One region of the Zoogloea sp. genome, then DNA from elsewhere that is predicted to be linked to it. Evidence: riboswitches for the same ligand, from Rfam matches in the RefSeq annotation. Region 1 holds a riboswitch; the other holds the start of a gene.

The links. Region 1 has a riboswitch for cobalamin ahead of ACE3RX_RS12765 (energy-coupling factor ABC transporter permease). Riboswitches for the same ligand answer to the same signal wherever they lie in the genome.
Region 2: linked by a shared signal. The riboswitch ahead of ACE3RX_RS17135 (TonB-dependent receptor domain-containing protein) and the one ahead of ACE3RX_RS12765 (energy-coupling factor ABC transporter permease) in region 1 are both predicted to bind cobalamin.

Annotation. Positions count from the first base shown of each region.
Region 1 is NZ_JAYSDK010000019.1:15,104-30,665, forward strand. Features, by position in the region: gene draG (ADP-ribosyl-[dinitrogen reductase] hydrolase) at 1-719, shown strand, start outside; gene ACE3RX_RS12720 (NAD(P)/FAD-dependent oxidoreductase) at 933-2,537, shown strand; gene ACE3RX_RS12725 (porin) at 2,582-3,940, opposite strand; gene ACE3RX_RS12730 (AbrB family transcriptional regulator) at 4,055-5,116, opposite strand; gene ACE3RX_RS12735 (ABC transporter ATP-binding protein) at 5,284-6,351, opposite strand; gene ACE3RX_RS12740 (ABC transporter permease) at 6,344-8,014, opposite strand; gene ACE3RX_RS12745 (ABC transporter substrate-binding protein) at 8,096-9,202, opposite strand; gene ACE3RX_RS12750 (response regulator) at 9,372-10,049, shown strand; gene ACE3RX_RS12755 (sensor histidine kinase N-terminal domain-containing protein) at 10,046-11,476, shown strand; gene ACE3RX_RS12760 (hypothetical protein) at 11,459-12,403, opposite strand; cobalamin riboswitch at 12,673-12,890, shown strand; gene ACE3RX_RS12765 (energy-coupling factor ABC transporter permease) at 13,080-13,706, shown strand; gene cobM (precorrin-4 C(11)-methyltransferase) at 13,706-14,506, shown strand; gene ACE3RX_RS12775 (sirohydrochlorin chelatase) at 14,503-15,417, shown strand; gene ACE3RX_RS12780 (precorrin-8X methylmutase) at 15,425-15,562, shown strand, end outside.
Region 2 is NZ_JAYSDK010000030.1:50,112-65,673, forward strand. Features, by position in the region: gene cobT (nicotinate-nucleotide--dimethylbenzimidazole phosphoribosyltransferase) at 1-46, opposite strand, end outside; gene ACE3RX_RS17125 (protease inhibitor I42 family protein) at 155-460, opposite strand; gene cobU (bifunctional adenosylcobinamide kinase/adenosylcobinamide-phosphate guanylyltransferase) at 570-1,118, opposite strand; cobalamin riboswitch at 1,221-1,468, shown strand; gene ACE3RX_RS17135 (TonB-dependent receptor domain-containing protein) at 1,600-3,414, shown strand; gene ACE3RX_RS17140 (FecCD family ABC transporter permease) at 3,476-4,459, shown strand; gene ACE3RX_RS17145 (ABC transporter ATP-binding protein) at 4,456-5,238, shown strand; gene cobO (cob(I)yrinic acid a,c-diamide adenosyltransferase) at 5,366-5,989, shown strand; gene ACE3RX_RS17155 (D-2-hydroxyacid dehydrogenase) at 6,078-7,031, shown strand; gene ACE3RX_RS17160 (glycerophosphodiester phosphodiesterase) at 7,080-8,219, opposite strand; gene ACE3RX_RS17165 (SNF2-related protein) at 8,333-11,686, opposite strand; gene ACE3RX_RS17170 (NAD-dependent deacylase) at 11,749-12,561, opposite strand; gene ACE3RX_RS17175 (class II glutamine amidotransferase) at 12,703-13,521, shown strand; gene ACE3RX_RS17180 (HIT family protein) at 13,703-14,089, shown strand; gene ACE3RX_RS17185 (hypothetical protein) at 14,106-15,562, shown strand, end outside.

The sequences.
Region 1 (15,562 bases):
GTTGGGTCACCGATGACACGACCATGGCGCTGGCCCTCGGCGACGCGATCCTGGCCGCCGGCGGCATCGACGCCCACGCCATCGGCGAGGCCTTCGACGCCTGGATGCGCGCCAAGCCGGTGGACATCGGCAACACCGTTCGGCGCGGCATCATCGAATTCCGCCGTACCGGCCGGATCGAAGCACCACCCAGCGAGCACGACGCCGGCAACGGCGCCTGCATGCGCGTGCTGCCAGTCGCCCTGGCGACCCTCGGCCAGCCCGAAGAGACGGTACGCGCCGCCTGCCGCGTGCAGGCCCACCTGACCCACAACAATCCGCTCTCCGACGCCGGCACCGAGACCATCGTGCTGATGATCCAGGACGCACTGCGGGGTGCGAGCCGAGACGAACTGATCCCCCGGCGCCTGGCCCCGCTGCTCGCCGCCTTTCCGCTCTTCGACCCGGCCGGCAAGCGCGAGGAAAACCCGTCCGGCTTCATCAAGGACACCCTGCGTGCGGTCTTCCAGGCCCTGCTCGACACCGACAGCTTCGAGACCTGCCTGATCGACGTGGTCAACCGCGGTGGCGACGCCGACACCACCGGCGCCATCGCCGGCATGCTGGCCGGCGCCCTGTACGGCCCCGCCAGCCTGCCCGAGCCCTGGCTGGCCGTGCTGGCCCCGGACACCCGCAAGACGTGCAAGGCTCAGGCCCGTGCTCTGCTCCCCAACCTGTAGGGGCGATTTCATTCGCCCGCGGACTTCGATCAAGCGACTGTGGGCGAATGAATTCGCCCCTACAGAGCCCAGCCCCACGAGGGACTCGCACCTGCTTGCGCCATTCTTATTCAACGCCCTGCCCCCTACTAACTTGCAGCCCACCCACCGGTAAACAGTAAAATCGCGGCCCGAAAAGCCATCTGCGGGACCAACTACCCCGCCATGACCGCCATGCTGCGAATCTCCGAACTCCGCCTCCCCCTCGACCACCCGGAAGAGGCCCTGCCCGCCGCCATCATCCAGCGCCTGGGCATCTCCGCCGACCAGCTCGTCAGCTTCAAGGTCTTCAAGCGCAGCTACGACGCGCGCAAGAACGTGCGCCTGTGCTTCATCTACATCATCGACCTGGAGGTGAAGAACGAGGCGGCGCTGCTGAAGAAGTTAGCCGACGATCCCCACGTCAAGCCGGCGCCGGACACCGAGTACCACTTCATCGGCAAGGCGCCGCCCAATTTCACGCACCGCCCCATCGTCATCGGCTTCGGCCCCTGCGGCATCTTCGCGGCACTGATCCTGGCCCAAATGGGCTTCAAGCCGATCGTGCTGGAGCGTGGCAAGGCGGTGCGCGAGCGCACTCAGGACACCTGGGGCCTGTGGCGCAAGAACACCCTCAACCCCGAGTCGAACGTGCAGTTCGGCGAAGGCGGCGCCGGCACCTTCTCGGACGGCAAGCTGTACAGCCAGATCAAGGACCCGAAGCACTACGGCCGCAAGGTGCTCACCGAGTTCGTCAAGGCAGGCGCACCGGAAGAAATCCTCTACGTCTCCAAGCCCCACATCGGCACCTTCCGGCTGGTTGGCATGGTGGAAGCCATGCGGGCCGAGATCACCGAGTTGGGCGGAGAGATCCGCTTCCAGCAGCGCGTTACCGACCTCATCGTCGAGGACGGCCAGGTGCGCGGTGTGCGCACCTCCACCGGTGACGAGCTGCGCAGCGACCACGTAGTACTGGCCCTCGGCCACAGCGCCCGCGACACCTTCGAGATGCTCCACGACAAGGGCGTCTTCATGGAGGCCAAGCCCTTCTCGGTGGGCTTCCGCATCGAGCATCCGCAATCGCTGATCGACAAGGCCCGCCTCGGCCCCCACGCCGGCCATCCGCTGCTCGGCGCCGCCGACTACAAGCTGGTGCATCACGCCTCCAACGGCCGCGCGGTGTACAGCTTCTGCATGTGTCCGGGCGGCACCGTGGTGGCCGCCACGTCGGAACCGAACCGCGTCGTCACCAACGGCATGAGCCAGTATTCGCGCAACGAGCGCAACGCCAACGCCGGCATCGTGGTCAGCATCGACCCGAAGGACTACCCCGGCGGCCCGCTGGCCGGCATCGAATTCCAGCGCAAGCTGGAGAGCCACGCCTTCGTGCTCGGCGGTGGCACCTACGAAGCCCCGGCCCAACTGGTCGGCGACTTCCTGCGCGGCAAGGCCTCCACCGCGCTGGGCGGTGTCGAGCCGTCCTACAAGCCCGGTGTGCATCTGTGCGACCTCGCCAGCGCGCTGCCCGACTACGCGATCACCGCGATGCGCGAGGCAATCCCAGCCTTCGACCGGCAGATCCGTGGCTTCAACATGTACGACGCGGTGCTCACCGGCGTCGAGACACGCACCTCGTCGCCGCTGCGCATCACCCGTGGCGAGGACTTGCAGAGTCTCAACACCAAGGGCCTTTACCCGGCCGGTGAAGGCGCCGGCTACGCGGGCGGCATCCTGTCGGCCGGCGTGGACGGCATCCGGGTTGCGGAAGCCGTCGCCGCCAGCTTGCTCCAACAGGGCTGAGCCCGAACGTGGCGGCGGCCCGCGCCGTCGCCACGCAACAGCACTCAGAAGCGGTAGCGACCGCCCAGCATCAACGACTTCGGCGTGAAGTTGGCCGGCAGGTTGGTATCCCCGTCGAAGCCCTGACAGGTGCCACCGGCGCACAAGGAGTTCTTGCCGCCGTTCTTGTTGCTGACCTGGGCGTAATACACGTACAGGTCGGTCTGCTTGTCGAGGGCGTACTCGTAGCCCAGGCCATAGTGGTCCGAATCCCGATCGGTGCTCATGCGGTCGTCCAGATGGCTATACACCGCGCGGAAGGTATGCACGTCGCGGAAAGGCACCGAAGCCCCCAGCCACCACACGCGGCGGTCGAGCTTCTTGCCAACGCCGTCCTGCTTGTCCTCGCCGATCAGGTACTGGGCATAGACCTTGGCCACCTTGAAGTCGTAGGTGGCGGCCAGGTTGCGCGCGGTGCGGCGCACATCCTCCGTGGCCGGCGCGGTCACAGTGCCCTGGCGCAGGAAATTCAGGTAGCCGGCACCGACGAACAGATCGCCATTCTTGTAGGTGAGCGTCGCGCTGCCGCCCTTGCCTTCATCCTTCGGGCCGGTGCTGGTGGTGGAGCCGGTCACGCCGACATTGCTGCGGCTGTTGTTCTCCATCCCCGCCGAATAGGCCACGTTGGCCTGGAAGCCGCCGAACACCGGCGACGCGTAGAACACCCCGTTGTCGAAGCGGCTGGCCGCGGCGCTGGACCACAGGCGGAAAGCCGTCGCCCCGCCGATGGTGAACGGATCCGAGGCGCTGGTGATCGAGTAAATCGGCGCGTAGTCGCGGCCGAAGCGGATGTCGCCGTAGCGCCCGCGCAGGCCGACGAAGGTGTTGCGCGAGAAGATCGCCACGCCGGTGGTGTTGGGCGCCGACGAAGACGCCGCCCCCTGGCCCGGGTTGCTGATGTTGCTGGAGTGGCCGGTGTTCTGCCCGTTGTCGAAGGAAATCCCCGCCTCGAGCTGGAAATAAGCCTGCAGGTCATCGCCGAAGTTGCGCTCGCCCTTGAAGCCCAGCCGGCTGGCCGAGCCCAGGCCGCTCTGCACGCGGACCTTGTGGCCCTGGCCGTAGTCCCCGTATTCGACGCCGGCATCGGCGATACCGTAGATCGTCAGCCCGGACGGCATCGACAGCCCCTTCGAGGCCGGCGCCGGCGCGGCGGCACTCTTCTCGACCTTGGCCACCACCTTGGCGGTCTCGGCCTGCGCTGCACTGGCTGCGGCCAGCTTCTTTTCCAGCTCCTCCAGGCGGCTGCGCTGGGCGGCCAGTTCGGCGCGCAGCTCGTCGGTGACATCAGCCATCGCGGGGGTGGCGGCAGCGGCAAGCGCCATCAGGCTGGCCGTCACGGCCAGGGACGCGGGAGTGTGTCTCATCTCTACCTTCCTTGTTTTATGTGTGGGTCGCCCGCCCCGGCCAGTGGCCGTTACGGGCAGAACGGATTTCAGCCAAATCAGCTTTCGATCCGCTTTCGATGAAGGTCAGGGGTGCTACCGGGGAAGCGTGGCGAAGCGCAGGAAGAAACCGCACACCTTCGGCGCACAGACGGTAATCAGCACCACGCGCAGCACATGGGTCGCGGTAATCAGCGGTACGCCCAGGTGCAGCACCTTGGCGGTGACGCACATCTCAGCCATGCCACCGGGCGAGGCGGCGAGCAGCAGTGACGGCAGGGACGCCGCGCCGCAGGCCGCCAACACGAGCACGAAGAGGCCCGACAGCAGCAGCGCCAGCAGCGTGCTCGCCGCCGACACGGCCAGGAAACGCGGCGCTGCACGGAAGAACTCGGGGGAGAAGCGCCCGCCCAAGGCCACGCCGAGCAGCAGCTGGCCGGCGCCCACCAACCAACCCGGCAACGCCGACAGCGGCACCTGCGCGGCGGTGAGCCCGGCGATGCAGGCCAGCGGCCCGAGCACCCAGGCATTGGCAATACGCAGGGCGCGGAACACCCCGACGCCCAGCAGCGAGGCCGCCACCAGCAGGGGGAAGCGCCCCCATTCCACCGTCAGCAGCGCCGGCACGTAGCTGTCGTGTCCCTGTCCGCCCCAGTGGTAAAGGATGAAGGGCACCACCGACACCACCATCATCACGCGCAGCGCGTGGGCGGCGGCCACCCGGTCGGGCGCGCCACCCTGGCGCTCGGCCAGCACCACCATCTCGGACGCACCGCCCGGCAGGCCGGCGAAGAAGGCGGTCGCTGCGCTGACGCCGGCCCAGCGGTGGATCAGCCACGCGCTGACCATCCCGATGCCCACCGCGCTGCCGGCCATCAGGCCGATCAGCAACAGGTTCTCGGCGAGATGGGCGAGGACCAGCGGCGTGAAGTACAGCCCCAGGGCCGTGCCGATGGCCCACTGGCCGGCCTGGCGTCCGCCGGGCGGGCCCTCGATCATCCAGCCGGCAATGCGCGCCAGCGCCACGCTGAACAAGGGGCCGATCATCCACGGCAAGGGTACGCGCAACGCCTGGGCCAGCGCGCCGGCACAGGCGGCAAGGCCAAGGGCCGGCAGGACTCGGCCCCAGCGCAAGGTGAAACGAAAGTCGGGAGACATGCTGGGCAATCCGCGCAAGGGAGCGAGCGACAGCAACGCTGCCCTGCCCACTCCATAAAAAAAAGAAACCCCGCCACCTCCCGCGGGGGAAGCATGACGGGGTGGAAAGCCCGGCGCCACGGGACCACTGGCGCCGGAAACAGGGACGGTTCAGCGCATCGGCGGCGTCAGAAGACCCACACGGCGTCCGGCGGAAACTCCAGCCAGCGGCGCCCGCTGGCTTCCTGCCGGCTACCCCAGGCGCGCAGCAGCGCGCTGCCCGCGTGGAAGACGTACTCGAAGCGGTCGCCGAGGAACATGGAGGTGGCCAGGTCGATGCCGACCCGGTGCTCGGCCGGCCCTTCGGCCAGGCGCACCTGCTCGACGCGCACCACCACCGACACCTCCTGGCCAACCGCCGCGTCGTTGCGGCGCTGGCCCCACAGGCGCAGGCCCTCGCCGACCTCGACGCAGGCCTCGCCACCGCGGATCTCGGCGACGCGCCCCTTCAGGATGTTGTTGCTGCCCATGAAGTCGGCGACGAACAAGGTCTTCGGCTGGCTGTACATCTCCTGCGGCGTGCCCTGCTGTTCGATGACGCCGCCGTTGAGGAGCAGGATGCGGTCGGACATGGCCATCGCCTCGGACTGGTCGTGGGTCACAACCAGCGCCGACAGCTGCATTTCGACGATCAGGTTGCGCAGCCAGGCCCGCGCTTCCTCGCGCATCTTGGCGTCCAGGTTGGACAAGGGTTCGTCGAGCAGGATGACCGGCGGGTTGTAGACCAGCGCCCGGGCGATCGACACGCGCTGCTGCTGGCCGCCGGACAGCTGGTGCGGGTAACGCTCGGCAAGGTGCGCGAGGCCCAGGTTCTTCAGCGCCGCCTGGACCCGCTCGGCGATCTCCGCCGCGCCGACCTTGCGCAGCTTGAGCGGGTAGGCCACGTTGTCGAAGACCGTCTTGTGCGGCCACAGGGCGTAGGACTGGAAAACCAGCCCGAGGTCGCGCTTCTCGGCCGGCACGTCGATGCCCGTCGCACCATCGTAGATGGTCCGCCCGGCGATCTTGACGCAGCCTTCATGCGGCTGCTCGAGGCCGGCGACGGCCCGCAACAGGGTCGTCTTGCCGCTGCCCGAAGGCCCCAGCAGGGACACCACTTCGCCGCGCCGCAGCTGCATGGAAACGCCCTTCAGAATCGGGTTGCTGCCGTAGGACAGGGCGAGGTCGTCGACGGTCAGGATGGTCTTGTCAGTCATGAAGTTTCACTCCGAAACGCAGCGCCAGCGCCAGGCCGCAGCCCACCAGCAGCATGTTGATCAGGGACAGGGCGGCGACCACGTCGACCGCGCCGGAGGCCCACAGGGACACGATTTGCGCACCGATCACCTCGGTGCCGGGCGACAGCAGATAGACGCCGGTGGAATACTCCCGCTCGAAGATCATGAAGATCAGCAGCCAGGAGCCGAGCAGGCCGTTGCGGATCAGCGGCACCGTGATGTCGCGGGACACCCGCGCGCGGGACGCGCCGACCAGCCGGCCGGCCTCTTCCAGCTCGGGGCCAACCTGCATCAGCGCGCTCTGGATCAGGCGCATGCCGTAGGCCAGCCAGACCACCGCGTAGGCGAACCACACGCTGAACAGCGTCGAGCGCAGCGGCGCCAGGAAGGGCACGAAGAGGAACACCCAGAACACCGCCAGGCCGGCCATCAGGCCCGGAATGGCCCGCGGCGTGAGCACCACGTAATCGACGAAACGCGACAGGCCGTCCGGCTTGCGGTGGGTAGCCAGGCCGATCAGCAGGTAGCCGCCCACCGCCACCGCGCCACCGAGGGTGCCGATGAGCACCGAGTTGAGGATGGAGCGGATCATCGTGTCCTCCTCGAACACCGCCCGGAAGTGGTCCAGGGTCAGCACTTCGAGCAGGTTGATACCGGCGCCCCAGCTGCTCACCACCGAGCGCAACGCCACGCCGGCCACCGGCACGACGATGGTCAGCACCAGCCATGCACCGATCAGCGCCAGCGCCACCCACTTCCAGCCGCCCAGCGCCAGGCGCCGCTGGCGTGCCGACTTGCCTTTCACGGCGACGAAGCGCTGGGCCGACTTGAGCAGCACACGCTGCAGCAGCACCAGCGGAAAGGTCACCGCGATGATGCAGGTCGCCACCGCCGCCATCAGGTGATAGGACGGCGTGCCGAGCTTGTTGGTGAGCTTGTAGAGGTAGGTGGTCAGCACCAGATGGCCTTCCGGATCGCCGAGGATCAGCGGCAGGCCGAAGATCTCGAAGCCCAGGAAGAAGACCAGCACGCCCACGTAGAGCAGCGCCGGCGAAACCATCGGAATGGATACGTCGCGGGCCACGCGGAACGGGCTGGCGCCGCTCAGGCGCGCCGCCTCCTCCACGTCCGACCCCAAGTTGCGCAACGCCGACGAGGAGTACAGGTACACGTGGGGCACGTGGGTCAGGCCGGCGATCAGCACAATGGAGGTCATCGAGTAGATGTTCCACGGCACGCTGCCGAAGAGCTGCTCGAACCACACCGAGAAGAAGCCCACCGGGCCCAGCGACACCACGTAGCCGAAGCCGAGCACCACTGGCGACACAAAGATCGGGATGAGGATCGGCGTCTCCAACCAGCGCCGGCCGGGCAGGTCGGTGCGCACCATGATGAAGGCCAGGATGGCCCCGAGCGGAATGGCGATGATGCTCATGCCAACGGCGATGATCAGGGTGTTCTTGGTCGCCGACCAGAAGTCCGGATCGTCGAAGATGAAGGCGAAGGCCTCCAGGCTGAGGCGGGCCGCCGGCATGAAGAACGGCCCCGACAGCACGCTCTGGTAGAACACCAGGCCGAGGGGAAAGAAGACGGACAGGGCGAGCGCAGCCACCACTGCCCGCCTGGGCAATGTCTGAAACATGGGAGTCACCGATGGGTTGGCGTGGATCAGGACGCCGGCGCCGGCACTAGGCCGGGCCGGCGGCGGAACCGGGAGGCCCGCTTACTTCGCCTTGACGGCGCCGTTCCACTGCTTGATGAAGTCGAGGCGCTTGGCCTGATCGAGGTAGGTCAGCAGGCCGGTGCCGATGGGCACCGGGCGCAGCGCGTCGCCGAGTTGCTTCTTGAGGCCGCTGGCGGTGGTCTCACCTTCCACGTCGCTGCGGATCGCGTAAAGATCGGCCTTGTTGGCGATGATCTCCTGGCCCTTCTTCGACAGCACGAAGTCCACCCACAGCTTGGCCGCGTTGGGGTGGCGCGCGCCCTTGGCGATGAACATCACCCGCGACAGCACCAGCGTGTAGTCCTTGGGCAGCACGATGCCCAGCGACGGGTCCTTGCGCGCACGGGTCAGCGCGTAGGCCGCGTTGAGGTTGTAGCCGATCAGGTTCTCGCCGGAGGCGATGCGCTCCATCATCGTACCGGTCGCGCCCTGTACGCGCACCGCGACGCCGCCGAAGGCCTTCAGCAGATCGTTGAAGCCGGCGCCGTTCACCTGCTTGTCCTGGGTCACCAGCATGAAGCCGACACCGGACTTCTCCGGGTCGTAGGTGGTGACCTTGCCCTTGTACTTGTCGGCTTGGGCGCTCAGCAGGCGCACGAAGTCGGCGTGGCTCTGGGGCACGTCGGCAGCCGGCACCAGGCGCTTGTTGTAGACGAAGCCGACCGGCTCGTAGGTTGTGCCGAAGGCCTCGTTCTTCCAGTTGGCCCATTCAGGCAGCTTGGCCGTCTCGGCCGACTTATGGGGCTGGGCGTAGCCGTCATTGACCAGCTTGACCTGCAGGTCCATCGCCGACGACCAGGTCACGTCCGCCGAGGCGCCGGCGGCGCTCTCCGAGATGAAGCGGTTGTACAGCTCAGTGGTGCTCATGTTGCTGTACTCCACCTGGACGGCGGGGTACTGGGCGCGGAACTCGCGGATCAGGTGGTTGGCCTGCTCGTTGTCGGTCACCCCGTAGATCACGAGCTTGCCTTCCTTGGCGGCCGCGGCGGCCAGTTCGGAGGGAGTCTGGGCCAGTGCGGGCGCGGCACCGAAGGCGGCGGCCACACAGGTGGCCACCAGCAGCTTGCCGAAACGGCGGCGGGAAGCGGGCAGGAAGGTATTCATCATCTTGTCTCCTCTATCTTTTCTGTGATCCGTCGGCCGGTTCCGCCGGGGCTTTGCGCCCTCTGGCGGACCGTCTGGGATGGATCATTCGCCGATCGCCTTTCGATTCGCTTTCAGTCTTTTCCGGCGCTAACCTTGGCCCATCTTCCCTTTTTACAAGAAAGCCGCCCCCATGCGCATCCTCCTCGTGGAAGACCACCCGGAACTCGGCGAGTGGCTGGCGAAATCCCTGCGCCAGGCCGGTTATGCGGTCGACGTGGCCGACCGGGGCGACCACGCCGAGCACTTCCTGCTCTCCCAGGAGTACGACGGCGCGATCCTCGACCTGACCCTCCCCGGCAAGGACGGACTCGACGTGCTGCGCGGACTGCGCGCCCGCGGCTCGCGCATGCCTGTGCTGATCCTCACCGCCCGCGGCGCGGTGGACGACAAGGTCAAGGGCCTCAACCTGGGCGCCGACGACTACATGGCCAAGCCCTTCGAACTCAACGAACTGGAAGCCCGCTTGAAGGCCCTGCTGCGCCGCTCGGCCGGCTTCAACCCGGTGGTGCGCATCGGCCGGCTCGATTTCGACACCGTCAGCCGCCTGGCCAGCGTCGAGGGCCGCCCGCTGGCCCTGACCCCGCGCGAACTGGCAGTGCTCGAAGCCCTGCTGCTGCGGGCCGGCCGCCCGCTGGCGCGGGAGGCGCTGTTCGAGAAGGTCTTCAGCCTCGACCAGGAAGCCCGCGCCGAAGCCATCGAGATCTACGTCCATCGCCTGCGCAAGAAGCTCGACGGCTCCGGCGCCTGCGTCACCACCGTGCGCGGGCTGGGCTACATGCTTGGCCCGGAAAAGACCGACGCCCCATGAGAACGCTCAGCCTCAAGCGCCGCCAGACCTTCTGGCTGGTTGGCGTGCTGTCCCTGCTGCTGATCGTGGACGCCTGGTTCAGCTACGGCGACGCCCAGCAGGCCGCCAACCAGGCCTACGACCGCTCCCTGTCGGCCTCCGTGCGCGGCATCGCCGAGCGCGTCTATGCCACCGAGAGCGAGGTGGTGGTGGACGTGCCCTACTCGGCGCTGGAACTCTTCGAGTCAGGCAGCGCCGACCGCATCTACTACAGCGTGCAGATTCTCGGCGGCGACATCATCACCGGCTACGATGGCCTGCCACCGCCCCCCGCCGGCGACCACAACAAGGCCATCTTTTACGACGGCAGCTACCGGGGCGAATCGGTGCGCATCGGCGCCCTCGTCAAGCCCCTGTACCGGCCCGAGTTCCCCAAACCGGTGATGATCGTCGTGGCGGAAACCACCAATGCCCGCCAGGAAGTGGTAGCCCACTTGTTCTACCGGGAATTCGCCCGCAAGGCGCTGGTCATCGCGGTGGCACTGACCGTCGTGCTGCTCGCCACGATCTTCGCGGTGAAGCCCATCGACCGCCTCGGCCAGACCATCCGCGCCCGCCACGAGGACGACCTGACGCCCCTCGACGGCCGCGACGTGCCGGCGGAAGTCCTGCCGCTGGTCGGCGCCATCAACCACCACCTGGACCGCATCGGGCGGATGCTGGAAGCCCGTCGCCGTTTCATCACCGACGCCGCCCACCAGCTACGCACCCCGCTGGCGGTGCTCAACACCCAGGCCGAATACGCCCTGCGCCAGGACGACACCGGCGAGATGCGCCACGCCGTGGAAGCCCTGCACCACAGCCTCGGTCAGGCAACCCGGCTGGCCAACCAGCTGCTGTCCCTGTCCCGCGCGGAGCCGATCAACGGCCTGATGCTGAAACAGGAAGACGTGGATCTCGCCGCGGTGGCGCGGGACGTAGTCATTGACCTGCTGGTACTCGCTGCGAAGCACGACATCGACCTGGGCATCGAGGGCGGCGACAGCCCGGTGATCGTCCGCGGCCAGCCGCTGCTGCTGCGCGAGATGATCTCCAACCTGGTGGACAACGCCTTGCGCTACACGCCGGCCGGCGGCGTCGTGACGGTGCAGGTGGATGTGCAGGCGGATGGCGCCGCCGCGCCGACGCTGGCTCGCCTGCGCGTGGTGGACGACGGCCCGGGCATTCCGCCCGACAGCCGGGCCGCCGTGTTCCTGCGCTTCTACCGCCTGCCCGGCACTGACCACACCGGCAGCGGACTGGGTCTGTCGATCGTGAAGGAGATCGTGCTCGGCCACCACGGCGAAATCGAACTGGATAACGCCCGCCTGGACGCCGCCGAACGGCCTGGGCTGGAGGTTACCGTGCGCCTGCCGCTTGCCGCCACAGGCTCAGCGGACCAGGAATGACCGGAAGCTGTTTTCCTGGCCGAGCACGAGGCGGCCGAACTCGTCCAGCAACTCGGGGCCAATGGCTTCCGCCGGCAGGCGACAGGATGCGAAGCCAAAGCGCTCGAGGTTGCGCGACTCGACGATCACCTGGCGGTTCTCGAAATCGGCCCGCCACACCACCTGCACGCTGATCTCGTCCGTCACCGTGAAGGTGCCCATTTCAAGTTCGCGCTGGCGGTTGCGACGCTCCACGCATTCGAAGCGCAAGCCCAGGTCGAACAACATCTGGCGCAGGCGTTCGACCGCATGGCCGGCCCGCTCGATGATGCGCACACCGCCGCCCTTCAGCGTGTAGCCGAGGGTCACTCGCTCGATGCGGCCGCCATCACTCTCCGCCTGGGTGCGGAAATCGGCAAAGCCCTCCAGCCAGGCCAGGTTGCGGAAGGCGTCGCCGGCATCCAGGAAGATGTAGTTCCGCGCCACCTGGGGCTTGAGATAGTTGAGTTGGGTGGTCAGGTCGTGAAAGTACTCGAAGGCCGCCCGCAGGCGCCGATCCAGGCTGGTCTTCGCCGCATCGACACGCTCGAAGGCATCTTCCGCCGCCCGCTGGCGGGTCGCCACCTCGCCGCGCAACTGGTCCAGCAGGCCACCCGCCCGCAGTGTAGGCACCGGCTCTTCGTCTTTCTGCGCGGCCGCCGAGCGCCCGCCCAGACGCACCGTCGGGAAATCATTGCCCGGTACCTCGTGGTAAGTCTCGGTCGAACGTTTGAGTCCCAGGTAACGGGAGTCAATCTCCTGGACACGCTTGCGCGCGGCCTCCAGATCGAAGGAGTTGATGTCAGCGAGCAGGGCCGCGGCCTCCGCATCCAGCGTATTGGCCTTGGCGTCCTCGCGTCGGCTTTCGTCCTTGTCCGGACAGGAATCCGGGAGGGAAGGCGAGACCACGCCACGGCCGGGAGGGAAAAAGGAGTCAGGTTGCACGGAAATCAGGACGCCACGCGAATGTGATCCGACAGGAAGGACCGGGGGGTTATTACAGATGCAAGTATTCCGTCGCCCGCAGACCTGGTCAATCCCATAATGGTGCAGGATTACCCGCTTATCCATGTGAAAAAATTCCCATTCGGGCAAATCGTTCCCCAAAGCAGGCACGACGCCCTATTCCGAGCAGGAGCCGGAACGCCAAGGCTTGCGCGGGCCGAGGACATGCGGTTAGACTCCGCGGCGTTACGGGTGCCAACCCTGCGTCTGCAGGGAAGGTGAAACGGGAAGTCCGGTGACGTCGGGAGCATGCTCTCCCCGACCATTCCGGCGCAGCCCCCGCTGCTGTAAGCCTGACGAATCTGCCTCACGCCACTGGGTTTTTCCCGGGAAGGTTGGCAGACAAGAGTGAAGGCGAGCCAGAAGACCGGCCTGTGACGATTTGGTGTGGTACAGGCCCCGGGGTGTGGGCAGATCCGACCGATGGGCTTGCCCAGACCCGTTGCCGTCCCCGTTCCTCCTGCCTTTTTCCGGAGCCGTCGCCGCCACAGGTCCGCACCCGCCTGGTCCGTATGCATTTGTTCTGCGCATCCCCGTTGCCCTACCGCACTTCGTTCAATCGACACGAAGGGAAGCAAACATGCACATCGAACCGGGGTACGTCGCCAGTGCCAAGATCGTCGCCGCCAACGCCGCCGCAGTGGCGCTGCTCGGCAGCCAATCCGTCCACCTCCTCAAGCAGCCGCAACTGATCGTCCGCACGCTGATCGCCGGCGTCCTGTTCACGCTGTTCATGCAGGCCTTCGACCTCAAGGTCGGCCCGTCCGAACTGCACTTCCTCGGCGCCATGCCGATCTACCTGTCCCTCGGCTTCGTGCCGGCCCTGTTCGGCTTCGCCATCGGCCTGCTAGCCCAAGGGCTGATCTTCGAGCCGACCGATCTGGTGCACCTGGGCATCAACACCCTGTCCCTCGCCGTGCCGCTGATGCTGGTGCATGCCACCTTCGGCCAGCGTCTCGCCCGGCTTGATGTGCGCAGCATCCTCAAGCTCGACGCCGCCTACTACAGCGGCGTGACCCTGATGGTCGGCTTCTGGCTCGCCATCGGTGAGGTCGCCACGCCCTTCTCCGCCTGGCTGGCTTTCGCCTCGTCCTACGCCGCCATCGTGATGGTCGAACCGATCTTCACGCTGCTGGCGCTGCAGGCCATCGGCCGCCGCCAGGACAACCCGGTGGTGCGCTTCTGCTTCGCCGCGAAGGCTGCCTGATGGCCGGCAAGGTCTGGTTCGTGGGCGCCGGTCCGGGCGACCCGGAGCTGCTCACCGTGAAGGGTCGCCGCCTGCTCGAAGAAGCCGGCGCGATCCTCTTCGCCGGCTCTCTGGTGGATCAGGCGGCGACGCTGTTCGCCCCCCCCGGCTGCGAGATCCGCGACTCCAAGGACATGACGCTGGAAGAGATGAGCGCCTGGCTCCTCGACCAGACCGCCCGCCACGCCACCGTGGTGCGCCTGCAGACCGGCGACCCCGGCCTGTACGGCGCGCTGGTGGAGATGACCCGCCCCCTCACCGCCGCCGGAATCGAATGGGCGGTAGTGCCGGGCGTCTCGTCGGCCTTCGCCTCGGCGGCGGCAGCCGGCGAAACCCTGACGCTGCCGGAAGTCACGCAGACGGTGATCCTGACCCGCGTCGCCGGGCGCACGCCGATGCCGGCGGGCGAGGAACTGGAAGCCCTGGCTGCCCACCGGACCACGCTCTGCATCTTCCTGTCCATCACCCTGCTGCACGAGGTGCAGCGCGCGCTGCGCGCCGCCGGCTGGGCCGAGGACGCGCCGATAGTCGTCGTGCAGAAGGCCAGTTGGCCGAGCGAGGAGAAGATCGTCCGCGGCACCCTCGCCGACATCAAGAAGCGCTGCCAGGCCGAGAAGATCGCCAGCCAGGCAATGATCATCGCCAGCCCCACGCTGGGCGCCGCCGACTGGCCGACCCTGGCCCGCTCCAAGCTCTACGACCCGGCCTTCGGCCACCGCTTCCGCAAGGCTTCGGCCGCTTCTGAAGAGACTTCCGCATGAACGACACCACCCTGCTCCTCGTCGGCCACGGCTCCCGCAACCGGGACGGCAACAAGGAAATCCTGCACTTCGCCGCCCAGTGGCGCGAACGTCACCCGGCCTGGCGCATCGAGGTGTGCTTCATCGAGCACGCCGAGGTGCTGCTCGCCGAAGGCCTCGACCGCGCCGCCACGGGCAGCCGCCGCGTGGTCGTGCTGCCCTTCATCCTCAACGCCGCCGGCCACGTGAAGATGGAGCTGCCGGCCGCCATCGAGGACGCCCGCGCCCGCCACCCCGGCGTGGACTTCGGTTGCACCCGCCACCTGGGCATGGGCCGTGAAATCCTCGCCGTGCTGCAGGCCCAGCTTGACCGCCTGATGAAGTCCCTGGCAATGCCCGACCCCCAGACCACCGGCGTGGTCCTCCTCGGCCGCGGCTCGTCGGACGCGGGCGCCAACGGCGAACTGGCCCGCATGGCGCGCTGGCTCTTCGAGGACAACGACCACGAGCTGGTGGACCTGGCCTTCACCGGCGTCACCTGGCCGCGCCTGGAAACCATCGTCCAACGCCAGGTGCGCCTGGGCATGACCCAGATCTGCGTGGTGCCGGTGTACCTGTTTACCGGCGTGCTGATCGAACGCATCAAGGCCCAGCTGGAACGCCTGCGCCAGCAGTACCCGCAGGTCGCCTTTGCGCTGGGCACCCACTTCGGTTTCGACAAGGGCATTTTCGACCTGCTCGACGCCCGCGTGGCCGGCGCCGAATTGCCGGAGGGCGGCCTGCTCGAATGCGACGGCTGCAAGTACCGCCAGGCAGCCGAGGCCGAGCACCTGCACGACCACAGCCATACCCACACCGGCCATGCCGGCTGCGGCCACAGCCACGAGCACGGCCATGGCCACGACCACCCCCATGAACACGCCCACGCCTGAGCCCGCCATGAGCGCCAACACCGTCACCGAACAGCTCACCGCCGCCGGCCGCGCCATCGAGCACGACTCCTTCGCGATCATCGACCAGGAAGCCGGCCCCCACGCCTACAGCGCCGAGCAATGGCCGCTGGTGCGGCGGATGATC
Region 2 (15,562 bases), on a different contig from region 1:
CGAGAGCTTGGTCAGGGCGGGCGATGGCGTAGGTCATGGGACGCATCTGCGGACGGTGTCGAGGCCGCGGATGCTAGGACGCGAAAACCAATTGTTCAAGCACCGGCGCACCGGAACAACCGCCCCGCGACATCTGCCGGACCGCCGGAAAGCCTTAGTTGGCGCGGGTTTGACCACCGATGGAACGAACCTGCAGGACGACCCGGCGGCTGTTGCGCACCTCGCGCTCCCACGCGCGCTTTAGCACGAAACGCAGCTCATAGTCGCCCGCCGCCTCGCCGATCACCGAGAAGATCTGGCTGCCGTCCCGACGGGCTTCAGCAGCGGGCGTTTCCTCAAGACGGACACGCACCGCACCGTTGCCACCATCCACGTACCAAGTGGCGCCGCTGCCGGGATAGGACGGCAGCGCGATGCGGCAGATCTGCCCGACGTTGCTGGCAAGGCGTTGAGTGCTCATGGTGTGGATTCCCTGCGGTTTTTTATCGGGATCAATGGTGCCCTGCAGCACGCAAGGGCCGCTATGCCCCGGGACATGGCCTCGCTGTGACCTATTACCGCCCTCCCCTTCAGGCCCCCTTGAGAACCAGCGGCAAGCCCGCGGCGACGAAAGTCACCCGCTCGCAGAGGGCTGCCACGGCCTGGTTGAGACGCCCGGCCTCGTCGCGGAACAGGCGGCCTAACGGGCTTTCCGGCACCAGGCCGAGGCCCACCTCATTGGCAACGAAAATCACTTTTCCCGGCAACTGCGGAATCAACTCGAGCAGCGCCGCCCGCTCGCGGGCAAAGGCCGGCAGCAGTTCGGCGCCAGCAGCCGGCGGGAGGTTCTCGGCGCCGTCGAGCAGGTTGGCCAGCCACAGGGTCAGGCAATCGACCACCACGCAGCGATCCGCTGAGGCGGTCGCCTGCAGCGCTGCCGCCAGCGCCCGCGGCTCCTCGACGACGACCCAGCCGGCGGGCCGGTCGGCCTGGTGGCGGGCGATACGCACGCGCATCTCCTCGTCCAACGCCTCGGCGGTGGCGATCACATGCACCGCCAGGCCACTCGCTGCAGCGGCCTGCTCGGCGTGGCGGCTCTTGCCGGAACGGGCGCCGCCGAGGATGAATTCACATGACATAAACAGCTCCAGCATATTGACGCTAACGTCAACCGAATTCGGGAAGTGACTGATTTTGGTGCTATTATCGCAGCCGTTGTCGCCACAGGGCCGAGTCGGCCCGGCGATACGCGTGCTCCAGGTGCTCCAGCGGCCGTCCAGGCCAGGAGTTAAACGGGAAACAGGTGCGCGTGCTTCCTCGGAAGCCGCAAGGCCTGTGCTGCCCCCGCAACGGTAAGCAAGCGCAAGACGCATCACATAGCCACTGGGCCTTTCGGGCCTGGGAAGGCGATGCGTCCTGTCCGGTCGGCATTGTGCCGCACCGGCTCGGCTTGCAAGCCCGGATACCGGCCTTGATCACACAACAGCGGAAGTGCCACGGGGTGGTGGCAACGCGCGCGGCCGTGATCCTGTCCGGCCTTCTGCGGTACCTCCCCTGCGCTTCCACACGCAATCCACCCGAGTTGGCGGGGACGCCACCGGGTCCGGGAGAACCTGACAGATGATCATCCGCCTTTCCACCGCCGCCCTAGCGGTCGCCTCCGCCTTCCCTGCCATCGCGCTTGCCGCCCCGGCCGAACAATCCACCGTCCTCGTCACCGCCACCCGTCAGGCCCAGCGTGCCGACGAGTCCCTGGCCGACGTGACGGTCATCGAGCGCGCGCAGATCGAACGGGCCGGCTCGACCTTCTCGCTGCCCGAGCTGCTGGCCCGCCAGCCCGGCATCCAGATGTCCTCCAGCGGCGGTCCCGGCAAGGCCACCGACATCTTCATCCGCGGCGCCAGCCCGCGCCAGACCCTACTGATCGTGGACGGCATGCGCCTCGGCTCCGCCACCCTCGGCACCGCGACCTGGCAGGACATCCCGCTGTCCCAGATCGAGCGCATCGAGATCGTCCGCGGCCCGGCCTCCGCACTGTACGGCGCCGACGCGATCGGCGGCGTGATCCAGATCTTCACCCGCAAGGGCGAGGGCGCGCCGAAGGTGGACGCCTTCGTCGGCGCCGGCAGCTACGGCACCCGCGAAACCTCGGCAGGCGTCTCCGGCGGCACCGACAAGCTGTCCTACTCGGTACGCGGCGGCTACGCCGAAAACGACGGCTACAGCGCCATCTACAGCAAGGCCAAGCAGCCGTTCTACTACAACCCGGACAAGGATCCGTACCGCAACAGCAACCTGTCAGCCAAGGCAAGCTACCGCCTGGCAGACGGCCATGAAGTCGGCGCCTCCATCCTCTACGCGACAAGCCGCAACCACTACGATTCTGGCCTCGGCTTCGACAACTTCAGCGACGACGTGCAGAACGTCTGGAACCTGTACAGCCGCAACCGCCTCAGCGACGCCTGGACCAGCACCGTGCGCTTCGGTCAGTCGATCGACGACGCCAAGAACTTCGCGTCCTACGCCCCCAACGGCGCGTCGATCAAGACCACCCAGCAGCAGTTCATGTGGCAGAACGACGTCCGCCTGCCGGTCGGTACCCTGCTCGCCGCCTACGAGAACCTGCATCAGAAGGCCGTCAACCAGGACACCTTCGACGTCAGCCGCTCGGTCAACTCGGCCCTGCTCGGGTGGACCGCCGGCTTCGGCCCGCACAAGGTTCAGCTCAACGCCCGCCATGACGACAACAGCCAGTTCGGCGGCAAGACCACCGGCTACGCAGGCTACGGCTACCAGATCCTGCCGACGCTGCGCGTACAGGGCAGCATCGGCAACGCCTTCCGCGCGCCGACCTTCAACGAGCTGTACTACCCCGGCTACGGCAACGTGAACCTGAAGCCGGAGAGCGCCTACAACAAGGAAGTCGGCCTGCTGTGGGAACAGCACGGGCATAACGTCAGCGCCACCTACTTCCGCAACCGCGTCACCAACATGATCGTCAACGATCAGAACTTCATCCCGCAGAACGTCGGCAGCGCCCGCCTGGAAGGCATCAGCCTGGGCTACGGCGGCCAGCTCGCCGGCTTCGACATCGTCGCCAATATCGACTTCCTCGACCCAAAGGACCTGGACACCGACAAGCGCCTGCAGCGCCGCGCCAACAAGACCGGCAACCTGGCGGTCAGCCGCAGTTTCGCCGCCCTCACCGTGGGCGCCGAATGGCAGGGTGCCGGTGGCCGCTACGACCGCACCGGCGAGACCAAGCCGATGGGCGGCTACGGGCTGGTGAACGCCTTCGCCAAGTACGCGCTGAGCAAGGAGCTGGGTGTCGAGGCACGCGCCAACAACATCCTCGACAAGCAGTACGAAACCGCCCTGGGCTTCAAGACGGCCGGCGCCAACGTCTTCTTCGGCGTACGCTACACCCCGCAATAAGCCCATGCACGGAGGGACCATGGCCCACGGGCACATTACCGCCCAACACCGTCCGGTCAGCATGCGCGGCACGCGCCTGCGCGCCCGGCTGGTCATCGCCGGCCTGATTGCGGCGGCGCTGGCGGCCTTCGCCTGGTCCCTGTCGGCCGGCGCCATGCCGGTGTCGGTTCAGGACATGCTGGCCGCGCTGGGCAGTGGTGAAGGCGGCATGGAGGCGGACATCATCCGCCAGCTGCGCCTGCCCCGCGCCATCGCAGCCTTTGCCTGCGGCGGCCTGCTGGCCCTGGCCGGCGCACTGATGCAGGTGCTGCTTCGCAACCCGCTGGCCGATCCCTACGTGCTGGGCATTTCCGGCGGCGCGGCGGTCGGCGCGCTGGGGGCGATCCTGGCCGGTGCCACCGCCGGCTGGATCGACGCCGGCGCCTTCATCGGTGCCCTCGGCGCCACCCTGCTGGTCTTCGGCCTCGCTCATGGCGACGGCTCGTGGACCCAGACCCGCCTGCTGCTCACCGGCGTCATCGTCGCCTCCGGCTGTGGCGCGGCAGTAGCGCTGATGCTGAGCCTGGCCCCCGAAGGCCGGGTCAAGGGCATGCTGTTCTGGCTGATGGGCGACGCCAGCAGCGCCAGCCGGCCTTGGCCGGCGCTGGCCCTGCTGGCCGTCGGCCTGCTGGCCGCCCTGCCCTTCGCCCGCGAACTCAATCTGCTGGCCCGCGGCGAGATCACCGCCCGCGCCCTCGGCGTCCGGGTCGGCCGCCTGCGCATGCTGGTCTATGGCCTCGGTGCGCTGCTCACCGCGGTCGCGGTGACCACCGTCGGCTCGGTCGGCTTCGTCGGCCTGATCGTGCCGCACCTGGTGCGCCTGTCCATCGGCAACGACCAGCGCCTGCTGCTGCCTGCCGCCACGCTGGCCGGTGGCGTGCTGCTGTGCGCCGCCGACACCGCCGCCCGCACGGTGGTCGCGCCGATCCAGCTGCCGGTCGGCGTGCTCACCGCGTTGATCGGCGTGCCGGTCTTCCTGTTCCTGCTGGCGAGGCATCCGCGATGAAGATGGACGTGCGCCCGCCGGTCCTCGCCACCGAGCACCTCACCGTGCAGGTGGGCCGCCGCGACGTGGTCCGGGCGCTGAATTTCACGCTGCAGCCAGGCGACACGCTGGTGATCCTCGGCCGCAACGGCGCCGGTAAAACCACCCTTCTGCACACCCTGGCCGGCTTGCGCGATGCCGCTGCCGGCACTGTGCTGCTGTCCGGCCAGCCCTATGCGGCCTGGCCGCGCGGCCACGAAGCCTGCCTGCGCGGCCTGCTGGCCCAGAGCCAGCCCGATTTCTTCAGCGCAACGGTGCTCGAAACGGCACTCGTCGGCCGCCATCCCTACCTGGGCCGCTGGGACTGGGAGGGGCCGGAAGACGAAGCCATCGCGCTGGCCGCGCTGGCCAGCATGGGCCTGGGCGACTTCGCCGAGCGCCAGGTGCCGACGCTGTCCGGCGGCGAGCGCCAGCGCCTCGCCATCGCCACCCTGCTGGTGCAACGGCCGCGCCTGTACCTGCTCGACGAACCGCTGGCGCACCTTGACCTGCACCATGAGGTCGCGGTACTTGACCATTTCCGCGCCCTCGCCGCCACCGGTGCGGGCGTGGCGATGGTCCTCCACGACATCAACCTGACGGCCCGCTACGCCAGCCACGTACTGCTGCTCGACGGCGAAGGCGGCCACATCTTCGGCCCGGCCGCCGAGGTGCTCACCACCGAACGCCTGTCGGCCGCCTTCGGACATCCGCTACGGGCCGTCGCCGACGGCACCGCGACACTGTTCGTGCCGGCCTGACAGCTCCCGGACCTGCACCGTGCCCGTTGTGGCTGTGAGGCAAACTCATTTGCCCCACAAGTAATCCACAGGAAATTCACAAGAAAACCACAAGAACCCAACCCCCAACGAATCCACACACACCACCATGACCGACCACAACACCTCCTCCGACACCGAACGCGACGCCCGCCACAAGACCCGCATGGAACGCAAGAAGGCCGTCGTCGACGCGGCCATCGCCGCCGCCACCGACCAGCGTGGCGTGCTGCTGGTGAACACCGGCAACGGCAAGGGCAAGTCCAGCGCTGCCTTCGGCGTGCTGGCCCGGGCGCTCGGCCACGGCCTGAAGGCCGGCGTGGTGCAGTTCGTGAAGGGCCGTTCGGACACCGGCGAGGAAGCCTTCTTCCGCCGCCAGCCAGAAGTCAGCTGGCACGTGATGGGCGACGGCTTCACCTGGGACACCCAGGACCGCAGCGCCGACATCGCCAGCGCCAAGGCCGGCTGGGAACAGGCGCGGGCCTTCCTGCGCGATCCGGAGATTGGCCTGGTGGTGCTCGATGAGCTCAACATCGTCCTCAAGTACGCCTACCTGGACGTGAACGAGGTGATCGCCGACCTGCAGGCCCGCCCGGCCATGCAGCACGTCATCGTCACCGGCCGTGGCGCGCCGGAAGCACTGATCGCGGCGGCCGACACGGTCACCGACATGGGCGTCGTCAAGCACGCCTTCAAGGCCGGCATCGCCGCCCAGGCTGGCCTGGAGTTCTGAGCAAGCGGCTGCGGTAAACCCCGGTTCTGCCAGCCGGGCCGGGCGCGGTAAGCTTGATTCCTTATTTCCGTTTGCCGCCCCGACTGCCATGCACCGCATCGTCTACCTGGAATCCGGCGCGCTGATCGCCGACATCCGCCGCCCCGCCTTCGCCCACGAGTGGACCGAGTACGAGGCCACCGCCCAGCATGAGGTGGCGGAACGCCTGGCCGGCACGACCATCGCAATCATCAACAAGCGCCAGCTCAGCGCCAACATCATCGCCGGCCTGCCCGACCTGCAGATGGTGGCGATCGCCGCCACCGGCTACAACAACGTGGACCTGGAAGCCTGCCGGGCCCGCGGCATCGTCGTCTCCAACGTGCGCGGCTACGCCCGCGAGACGGTGCCCGAGCACGTACTGGCGCTGATGCTGGCCCTGTCCCGCCAGCTGGCGCCCTACCACCAGTCGGTGGCCGCCGGCCGCTGGCAGAAGAGCGAGCAGTTCTGCTATTTCGATTACCCGATCCGCGACCTGGCCGGGCAGACCCTCGGCCTCCTCGGCAGCGGCACCCTCGGCCAGGGCGTCGCGCGCCTCGCCGAAGCCTTCGGCATGCGGGTAATCCGCGGCGAGCACAAGGGCGCCGCAGCCGTGCGCGAGGGCTACGTGGCCTTCGAGCAGCTGATCCGCGAAGCCGACGTGATCAGCCTGCACTGCCCGCTCAACGATTCCACGCGCCACCTGATCGGCGCCGCCGAACTGGCCGCGATGAAGCCCACTGCGCTGCTGATCAACACCGCCCGCGGCGGCCTGGTGGACGAAGCCGCGCTGGCCGACGCGCTGCGCACCCGCCGCATCGGCGGCGCCGGCTTCGACGTGCTGACCGAAGAGCCACCCACCGACAACCCGCTGCTGGCCCCCGACCTGCTGGCCGCCGGCAACTTCATCCTCACGCCCCACGTCGCGTGGTCCAGCCGCGAAGCCATGCAGACCCTGGCCGACCAGCTGACCGGCAACATCGAGGCCTTCGCCGCCGGCGAGGCGCGCAACCGCCTGACCTGACAAGTCGCCGATCCCTCCACCACTGGCCAGGATCGGCAGCACCCAGGCTTACTTCTTCAGCCCATTCACCGCCGCCCGGCCCACCGCCGGGTCGTCGGTGAAGAAGCCATCCACGCCAGCCTTCAGGAAGGTCTGGATCTCGGTGATGCTGTCGCCGCGCACGCTGGGGTCGGAAGTCGGCGCGCCCTTCAGGCTGGCCGGCAGGAAGTTGTTTTCCGGCCGCAGCGTCCAGATGTGCAGGGCCAGGTTCTGGGCGTGGGCATTGGCCACCAGTGCGGTCGGCGTGCCGAGGGCGCCGTCCTTGACCGGAATGACCAGATCTTTGTGGGCGCCGACCACGTTGGCGTAGGTGGCGATCTCGCGGAGGCCGTCAGGGGTCGTCATGTCCGCGTAGGTCTTGGTGTTGGCGGCGCCCTGCAGCACGAAATCGTAGGGACGGCCGCTATTGGACAGAAGCTGAACCAAGCGCACGCTGCTCTTCTGGCGGATCTCCTTCAGGTTGGCCACTTCGAAGGACTGCACGAATACCGGCGCATCCTTGCTGTTCCAGCCGTTCTTCTCCAGCACCGCGAGCAGGGGCGCCTCGAGGGGCATACCGATGGACTTGAAGTAGCTCGGGTGCTTGGTTTCCGGCTCGATGCCGATGGTGCGTCCCGTCGCCTTGCTCTGGGCCTTGGCCAGATCGATGACCTCCTGCAGCGTCGGCACCTCGAACTGGTCGTTGTAGGCTGTATTGGCCGGGCGGACGGTCGGGATGCGTTCACGCGCCCGCAGGGTCTTCAGCTCGGCGAGGGTGAAATCCTCCGCGAACCAGCCGGTGATGGCGGTGCCATCGATAGTCTTGGTGGTCTTGCGGCTGGCGAACTCCGGACGATCGGCGACGTTGGTAGTCGCCTCCTTCACCGAACCATCGGCGTTCAGGATGCACAGCGCGTTCTCGTGGCGATCCACCAGCACGCCGTCCTTGGTGATGACCAGATCAGGCTCGATGATGTCGGCGCCGTCGTCGATGGCTTTCTGGTAGGCCGCCAGGGTGTGTTCCGGGCGCAGCGCGGAAGCGCCCCGGTGGGCGATGACGGTCGGTGTCGGCGGCCAGGCCGGGCTATCGTCGCTGCCACCACAGGCGGTCAGCGCAAGGCTTGCGGTCAGCAGGGAAAGGATGGAAGCAATGCGGGTCTTGCGGAACATGTCGTGAATCCGGGCGGAATAAAAAGCGCCACTTTGTGGGCCCGCCGTGACATCGCCATGACCAGCGCTTTAAGAATTCCCTGTGGATATGCTCAGTCTAGCCGTCCCTTCACTCAGGATTTCTTCGACCGCGCGCGTTTCTTCGGTTCGGCGTCGCCCTTCGCCTCGGGCAGCGGCGCCAGCAATGCGCGAATGTCGTCCTCACCAAACTTGACGCTGCCCTCGTGGTCCTCGGCGAGGATGCCGGCGGCCAGTTCGGCCTTTTTCTCCTGCAGGCCGAGGATCTTCTCCTCGATGGAGCCGGCCACCACCAGCTTGTAGACGAACACCGACTTGGTCTGGCCGAGACGGTGGGCGCGGTCGGTGGCCTGGTTTTCCACCGCCGGGTTCCACCACGGATCGTAGTGGATCACCGTGTCAGCGGCGGTCAGGTTGAGGCCGACACCGCCGGCCTTCAGGCTGATCAGGAAAACCGGCACGTCGCCGTCCTGGAACTGGCGAACCGGGGTTTCCCGGTCCACGGTGTCGCCGGTCAGCGCCACGTGGCGGATGCGCCGCGCATCCAGCTCGGCGGCGATCAGCGCCAGCATGCCGGTGAACTGGGAGAACAGCAGCACCTTGCGGCCCTCGTCCACCAACTCCGGCAGCATGTCCATCAGCAAGTCCAGCTTGGCCCGCTCCTTCACCTTGGCGGCGGCGTCGGTCTTCAGCAGACGCGGGTCGCAGCACACCTGGCGCAGCTTGAGCAGCGCGTCGAGGATGACGATCTGGCTACGCGCGAAGCCGCGGGCGGCGATCTCGTCGCGCACGCGCTGGTCCATCGTCGCCCGCACGGTTTCGTAGAGGTCGCGCTGGCGGCCATCGAGCTCGACGCTGCGCACCACGATGGTCTTCGGCGGCAGCTCCTTGGCCACATCCTCCTTGCGGCGGCGCAGGATGAAGGGCGCGATGCGCTTGGCCAGCAGGTCGCGGCGCACCGTGTCGCCGTATTTCTCGACCGGCGTGCGCCAGCGGGCGGTGAAGTCCTTCACGTCGCCGAGGAAGCCCGGCAGCAGGAAGTCGAACTGGCTCCACAGCTCGCCGAGATGGTTTTCCAGCGGCGTGCCGGTGAGGCACAGGCGGTGCTCGGCACGCAGCGTGCGCACCACCTGGGCGGCCTGGCTGGCGGCGTTCTTCACCGTCTGGGCTTCGTCGAGGATCAGCGAGTGGTATTCATGGGCGGCGAGCTGCTCCCGGTCGCGCCACAGCAGCGGATAGGTGGTCAGGCACACGTCCGCGTCGGGGATCTTCGCAAAGGCCTCGGCGCGGCCGCTGCCGCGCAGGCTCAGCACCTTGAGGTCGGGCGCGTAGCGCTCCGCCTCTCGCTGCCAATTGAAAACCAGGGAGGTCGGCAGCACCACCAGCGCCGGCTTGCCAAGGCGCCGGCCGCGCTTTTCGACGAGCAGGTGGGCCAGGGTCTGGGCAGTCTTGCCGAGGCCCATATCGTCGGCCAGGATGCCGCCGAGGCCGTGGCGGCGCAGATGCTGCAGCCAGGACAGGCCTTCCAGCTGGTAGGGGCGCAGCTCGAGGACGAAGCCCTTCGGCGCGGCCACCGGCTTGATGCTGCCGGCGCCTCGGATGCGTTCGATCCAGCGCTCCAGGCTTTCCAGCCCCTGGGCCCGCCAGCCGTCGCCGAGCACGTCGGCCAGGCGCGGCGCATCGAAGCGCGACACACGGATGCTGCCGGAGGGATTGTCGAAGAGGTCCACCAGCGTGCGGGCGATCGGCTTGACCCGCTCGGCGGCCAGCGCCACCCGGTCGCCGTCGTCGAGCTGGACGATGACCTGGCTGTCGTCGGGAATACGCTCGATCAGCTTGGGGTCGAGCCAGCGCGCATCCTGCTTGAAGACGGCGTGCAGCATCGGCGCCAGGTCCACGCGGCGGCCTTCCACCTCGACACCGAGGGACACGTCGAACCAGCCCTCGTCGCTCTCCTCGATCTCCACGTGCCAGTCTCTGGCGACCAGCAGGCGGTGGCGGAAATCCCGCGGGCACTCGATGTGCCAGCCGGCCTCGCGCAGCGCCGGCGCAACGAGGGAGAAGAAGTGGCTCCAGTGGGCTTCGCTTTCCAGCCCGTACAGACCTTCGGTGGGGATGCCCTGGCTGATCAGCCAGCCGCGCTTGAGGGGCAGGAAACCGGCCGTCTGGAAGGCCTGCCAGGCGGCCTGCTCGGCTGCCGGATCACGCTTCACGCGCACAGCACGACCGTCCTGCAGGGTCGCCACGTCGTGGGTGGAGCCGGGCTCCAGGCGGGCTTCACCATAGGCGAAGGCGGGGCTCGCCACGTCGTACTCGCTGCCGCTGAAATCGGCCTCGTAGCCGCGATGCCGGCGCCAGCTCCAGCAGTAGATGCTGCTCAAGCTCAGCACTGGCCGGCATGCCGCATCCACCAGCGGCAGTTCGCCACGCTGGCTACCCTGCGGCGACGGCAGCGCCGGCGCCAGCTCGGCCAGCGCGCTGGCCACCACCGGCAGCTCCACCGCCGACAGGGCCGGCAGGGTCAGCAGTTCGGCGATCACCGGCGCGTCATCCACCTGGATGCGGCCCGCCTCGCCGCGGCTGCTGTCGAGGTAGGCCAGCGGCTCGGTGCGCAACACCAGCGTCGCCGCCGGGTCGGCCGCCACCCTGGCCTTGACGCCGTTTTCGCCGGGCACCCATTCCAGTGTGGCCGGCCGCAAGGCGCCGCCGCGCAGCGGCTGGGCATGGCCACGACCGTCCATCTCAAGGTAGGCCCGCCCGGTGGCCACCGCTGCTTCCAGCACGGCCAGGCCCGGCGCCCCTTCGAGCAGCGGCCAGCCATAGCCACCGCCGAGACGGTTGGCCTCGCGGAGCAGGCGGAAGATGTGCAGGTCCTCGTCCCGTACGAAGGCCGGTGGACGCAGCAAGGCCTGCTCGTAATTGGTCCATTCACTGGCCGAACCGGTCAGCTCGCCATCGGCCCCGGTGCGGGCCTTGACCAGGCTGAACTCCAGGCTGTCGTTGCCCAGTTGGCGGATGATGCGGCACAGGTAGAAGATGCTGTCCCGCGGCGTGGCCGCCTTGCGCACCTTGGCCACCTTGTCCACTCGCTCGCGCAGGGTACGCACCCAGGCCAGCACCTCGGCGCGCGGCTTGTCCACCAGCTTGCCGGGCCGGCGGGCGGCGAGGATCAGCGCCGCGGCGTGCTTGCAGCGGCTGCCCACCGGGCAGGTGCAGCGGGTGTTCAATTCGATGGAGCTCTCGCCGAAGAACTCGCGCCGCTCGATGCGCACGCTGACCCGATAGGGCACCGGCTCGGAGCCCTGCACCAGGGCCTGCAGCTGGTTGCCGGCCGCCTCAATGTTGCGCACGCGCCCAATGTAGCCACGGGCACGGGTCAGCGCATTGGCGGTGAATAATTCACTGAGGAGGGTGTCGTCGAGCTGGGCGAGAAGACGTGCGAGATCCATGCCGGCAGTTTCTGGCGGGCGAAAGGCGGAATTTTAGGCGCTCTCGCCGCCTCCGCGAAGCCTCAGCCGCGGGCATCGCGCCCGGAGTCGAGGGAAAAGCCCGCGGCATCGAGCAGCGCCGGCAAGGCGTCGGCAGCGCGCAGGCGCAGGCGGAAATCCACTCGTTCGCTCAGCGGGGTACGGCCCGGGTTGATCTCGATGGTTGGAATACCGTTCTCGATAGCCCACACCATGGGCCCGGCGATGTAGGGAAAGGCGCTGCCGGTACCGACCGAGACGATCAGCTCCGGCCCGGCGGCGAGCACGGTCTCGAAACGGTGCACCGCTTGGTCGGGCAGATTCTCGCCGAACAGCACCACGTCGGGACGCAGGATGCCACCGCAATAGGGACATTCGGGTGGAATCGTCAGGCCGGCATAGTTGTCCACGTGGCGGCTGCGGCCGCAATCCACGCAGCGCAGGCGCCGCAGCGTGCCGTGCATCTCGATGACGTCGCGGGAACCCGCCTCCAGGTGAAAACCGTCCACATTCTGGGTCAGCACCGTCACACCACTGCGCAGCGCCTCGAGCCGGGCAATGGCGTAATGACCGGCATTCGGGTGGGCCCCACGGCAGCTCGCCTCGATCTGCGACAGGAAACGCCAGGTGATATCCGGCCGCCGCGCGAACATCTCGCCGGACAGGGCCTGTTCGATCGGCAGGCCGATGTCGGTGTGGGCATCTTCGTAGAGGCCGCCGACGCCGCGATAAGTCGGCAGGCCGGAATCGGCCGACAAACCGGCTCCGGTGATGAACAGAATGCGCCGTGCGGTAGAGAAAAGGCGACCTGCGGCCTCGATTTGGGCGGCGTAGTCAGCTAGGGTATGGTCTGTCATGCTGATTCCCTGACACTGGACGGCGGGAACAGCCCGCCGGACGCCATGTTGCGGTGCAGACCGCCGAAAGGCAAATGCCATACTGCATGAGGACCCGAACGATCGGCGAATCGGGGTGCATCGAGGAGGACCAAAACGACCATGTGCCAGCTGCTTGGAATGAATTGCAACACGCCCACCGACATCTGCTTCTCCTTCGCCGGCTTCCAGGCCCGCGGCGGGCTGACAGATGTGCACGGCGACGGCTGGGGCATCGCCTTCTTCGAGGGCCGCGGGGTGCGCGTCTTCCTCGATCCGCAGGCCAGCAGCAGATCGCCGGTGGCCGAACTGGTGCGTAACTATCCGATCCACTCCCTCAACGTCATCGCCCACATCCGCAAGGCCACCCAGGGCGTGGTGACGCTGGAAAACACCCATCCCTTCCAGCGCGAGCTGTGGGGGCGCTACTGGGTATTCGCCCACAACGGCAACCTCAACGGCTTCGATCCCGAACTGCGCGGCTACTTCCAGCCGGTAGGGCAGACCGATTCCGAACGGGCCTTCTGCTATCTGATGGAAGCCCTGCGCCGCCAGTTTCCTGACGGCGAACCCTCGCGGGAAGAGCTTTTCGCGGTGGTGCGCGGCATTGCCGCAGAGATCGGCAGCCATGGAGAGTTCAATTTCCTGCTGTCCAACGGCACCTGCCTGTTCGCCCACTGCGCATCGCGGCTCACCTACATCGTGCGCCAGGCCCCATTCGCCCGCGCCCACCTGAAGGACCAGGACATCACAGTGGATTTCAGCGAGCTGACCTCGGCCGATGACCGGGTCGCCGTGGTGGCCACCACACCGCTGACCGATAACGAGGACTGGCAGCCCATCGCACCGGGCACCCTGCTGCTGTTCGTCGACGGCGCGCCGGTGAATGCCGGCCCTGCGGCTACCCGCGCCTTCATCCGTCCGGAGGCTGCTGCGTGCTGAGGATTAATGTCAGAATGCCCGGACATTGCTTTTGCATGCAGGACGTCCGGACTTCCCGCCAATTCCATACGGCTATCCAGGCGGGCTAGAATCGTCCACCACAACCTGAGCACCGCTTTTCATCTCCATGCCGACAAGTTCGCCGAAAGACTGCCCCCTGTGCTTCCCGGAACCGGAAAACGTGCTCTGGCAGGATGCCAGTTGCCGTGTGATCCGCGTGAATGACCGCGATTATCCCGGCTACTGCCGGCTGATCTGGAACGAGCACGTCGCCGAGATGAGCGACCTGGCGCCCTCCGACCAGCGTCACTGCTTCAATATTCTGATGGCAGTGGAAGTGGCTCTGCGCGAGTGCTTCCAGCCCGCCAAGATCAACCTGGCCAGCTTCGGCAACGTGGTGCCCCACCTGCACTGGCACCTGATCCCGCGGGAGGTGGACGATCGCCATTTCCCCGAGCCGATCTGGGGCCAGACCCAGCGCAGCAGCAGCGGCACGTTCCGTGAAATGGACGACGCGCGGCTGGCCTTGGCCATCCGCAACGCGATTGCCGAACAACTTTCGGGCTGAAGCGGGGACCGCAGCCATGACGGACAGCCAGCAGACCACCTACACCGACCTGCGCAGCGTCGAGCAATACCGCAAGCTGCTCAGGAATCTTCATACGCTGAACGCGAGCGAGAGCCACGCCACGCTGGTACGCATGCTCGAGGGGCTGCTGGCAAGCCCGCTGGGACCGGAGGAACAGCTCGAGGTCCTGGAGGCGTCGCGTCAAACGATCACCTTCGTCCAGTACGAGATGTCGTCCCGCTACGCGGCCCATCCGCTTCCCCCCGACAGCGCGGAGGATGCCACGCTGCGCCAGGTGGTCCGTCTATGGACCGCGCTGAGTACCGCCTACGCACGCCTGGCGGAAGGCCATTCCAGCAGCTCGGAAGAGTTCCGGGCCCAGTTGCCCCTGCTGGCCCAGCGCCGCATCCAGTACCTCGGGCAGATCATCATCGAACATTTCCGCGCCCACCGTGCGGAGCCGCCTGGGGCCTGGAAAGCGGTCCACGACGCCTACCTCGAAGCCGACCGGGCCGGTGCGACCCATAGCCGGGTCATCGATCCCCTCAACAACACCTGGAAGGCCCAGAGCCCGGACGAGGCTTATATCGCGCTGCTGCTCATTGACCTGACCAACCCCTACGGCCGCAACCAGCGCGAACTCAACTGGATCTGCCGCTGGGCGCAGCGCTTCGCGCCCTACTGCATCCTGCAGACCAGCTGGGAACAGGACGACGTCCGCGCCTATGGCCTGGATCCCAGCGAAGACCACGGCTTGCGCCCGATTGCCCTGATTGGCTCGAGGCCGGGCATGCGCCGCTTCGACGGGCAGCGCCTCGCGGCGCAGATCAAGGCCATGCTGGCAGAGTTCAAGCAGGGCACCAGCCCGGCCTCCCTCGGCCTCGGTGACGACTGCTCCCAACCCGCCTGCGCACGGCTGCTGGTGTCCCTGTACCGTCCGTGGGGCATGTCGGCCGCCGGACGGCGCTTCCCCCGCCGCAGCAAGAAGGGGGAAAACAAGATCTGCACAGACTGGGACGGCATCGGGCTGCTGATTTCCGGACAGCCCTTCGAACCGCCCAACCGCCGTCAGTTGATGGGCAGCCGCTACGACATCAGCGTCATCACCTTCGGTGCCCGCGCCGAGGAGAGCGTTGCGCCGCCACTGCTGGATGCCGAAACCGAAGCCATCCGGAACGGCTACAACATCGACACCTGGGAAACCGTCGATCATTCGGTGTCGGGCTTCCGGCTACAGCGCAAGCATCCGGTGCAACGCATCGAGCATCACCAGCTGGTCGGCATCAAGCCCAGCGATGGCACCCACTACCTGCTCGGCCAGGTGAGCTGGCTGATGTATGAACCGGATGGCACGCTGCTGACCGGCATTCACCTGCTGGCAGGCCTGCCGACCACTTGCGCGGTACGCTGCACCGGCATCAACGTCAGCCCCACGGAACCTTATGCACAGGCCTTCATGCTGCCGGAGATCGC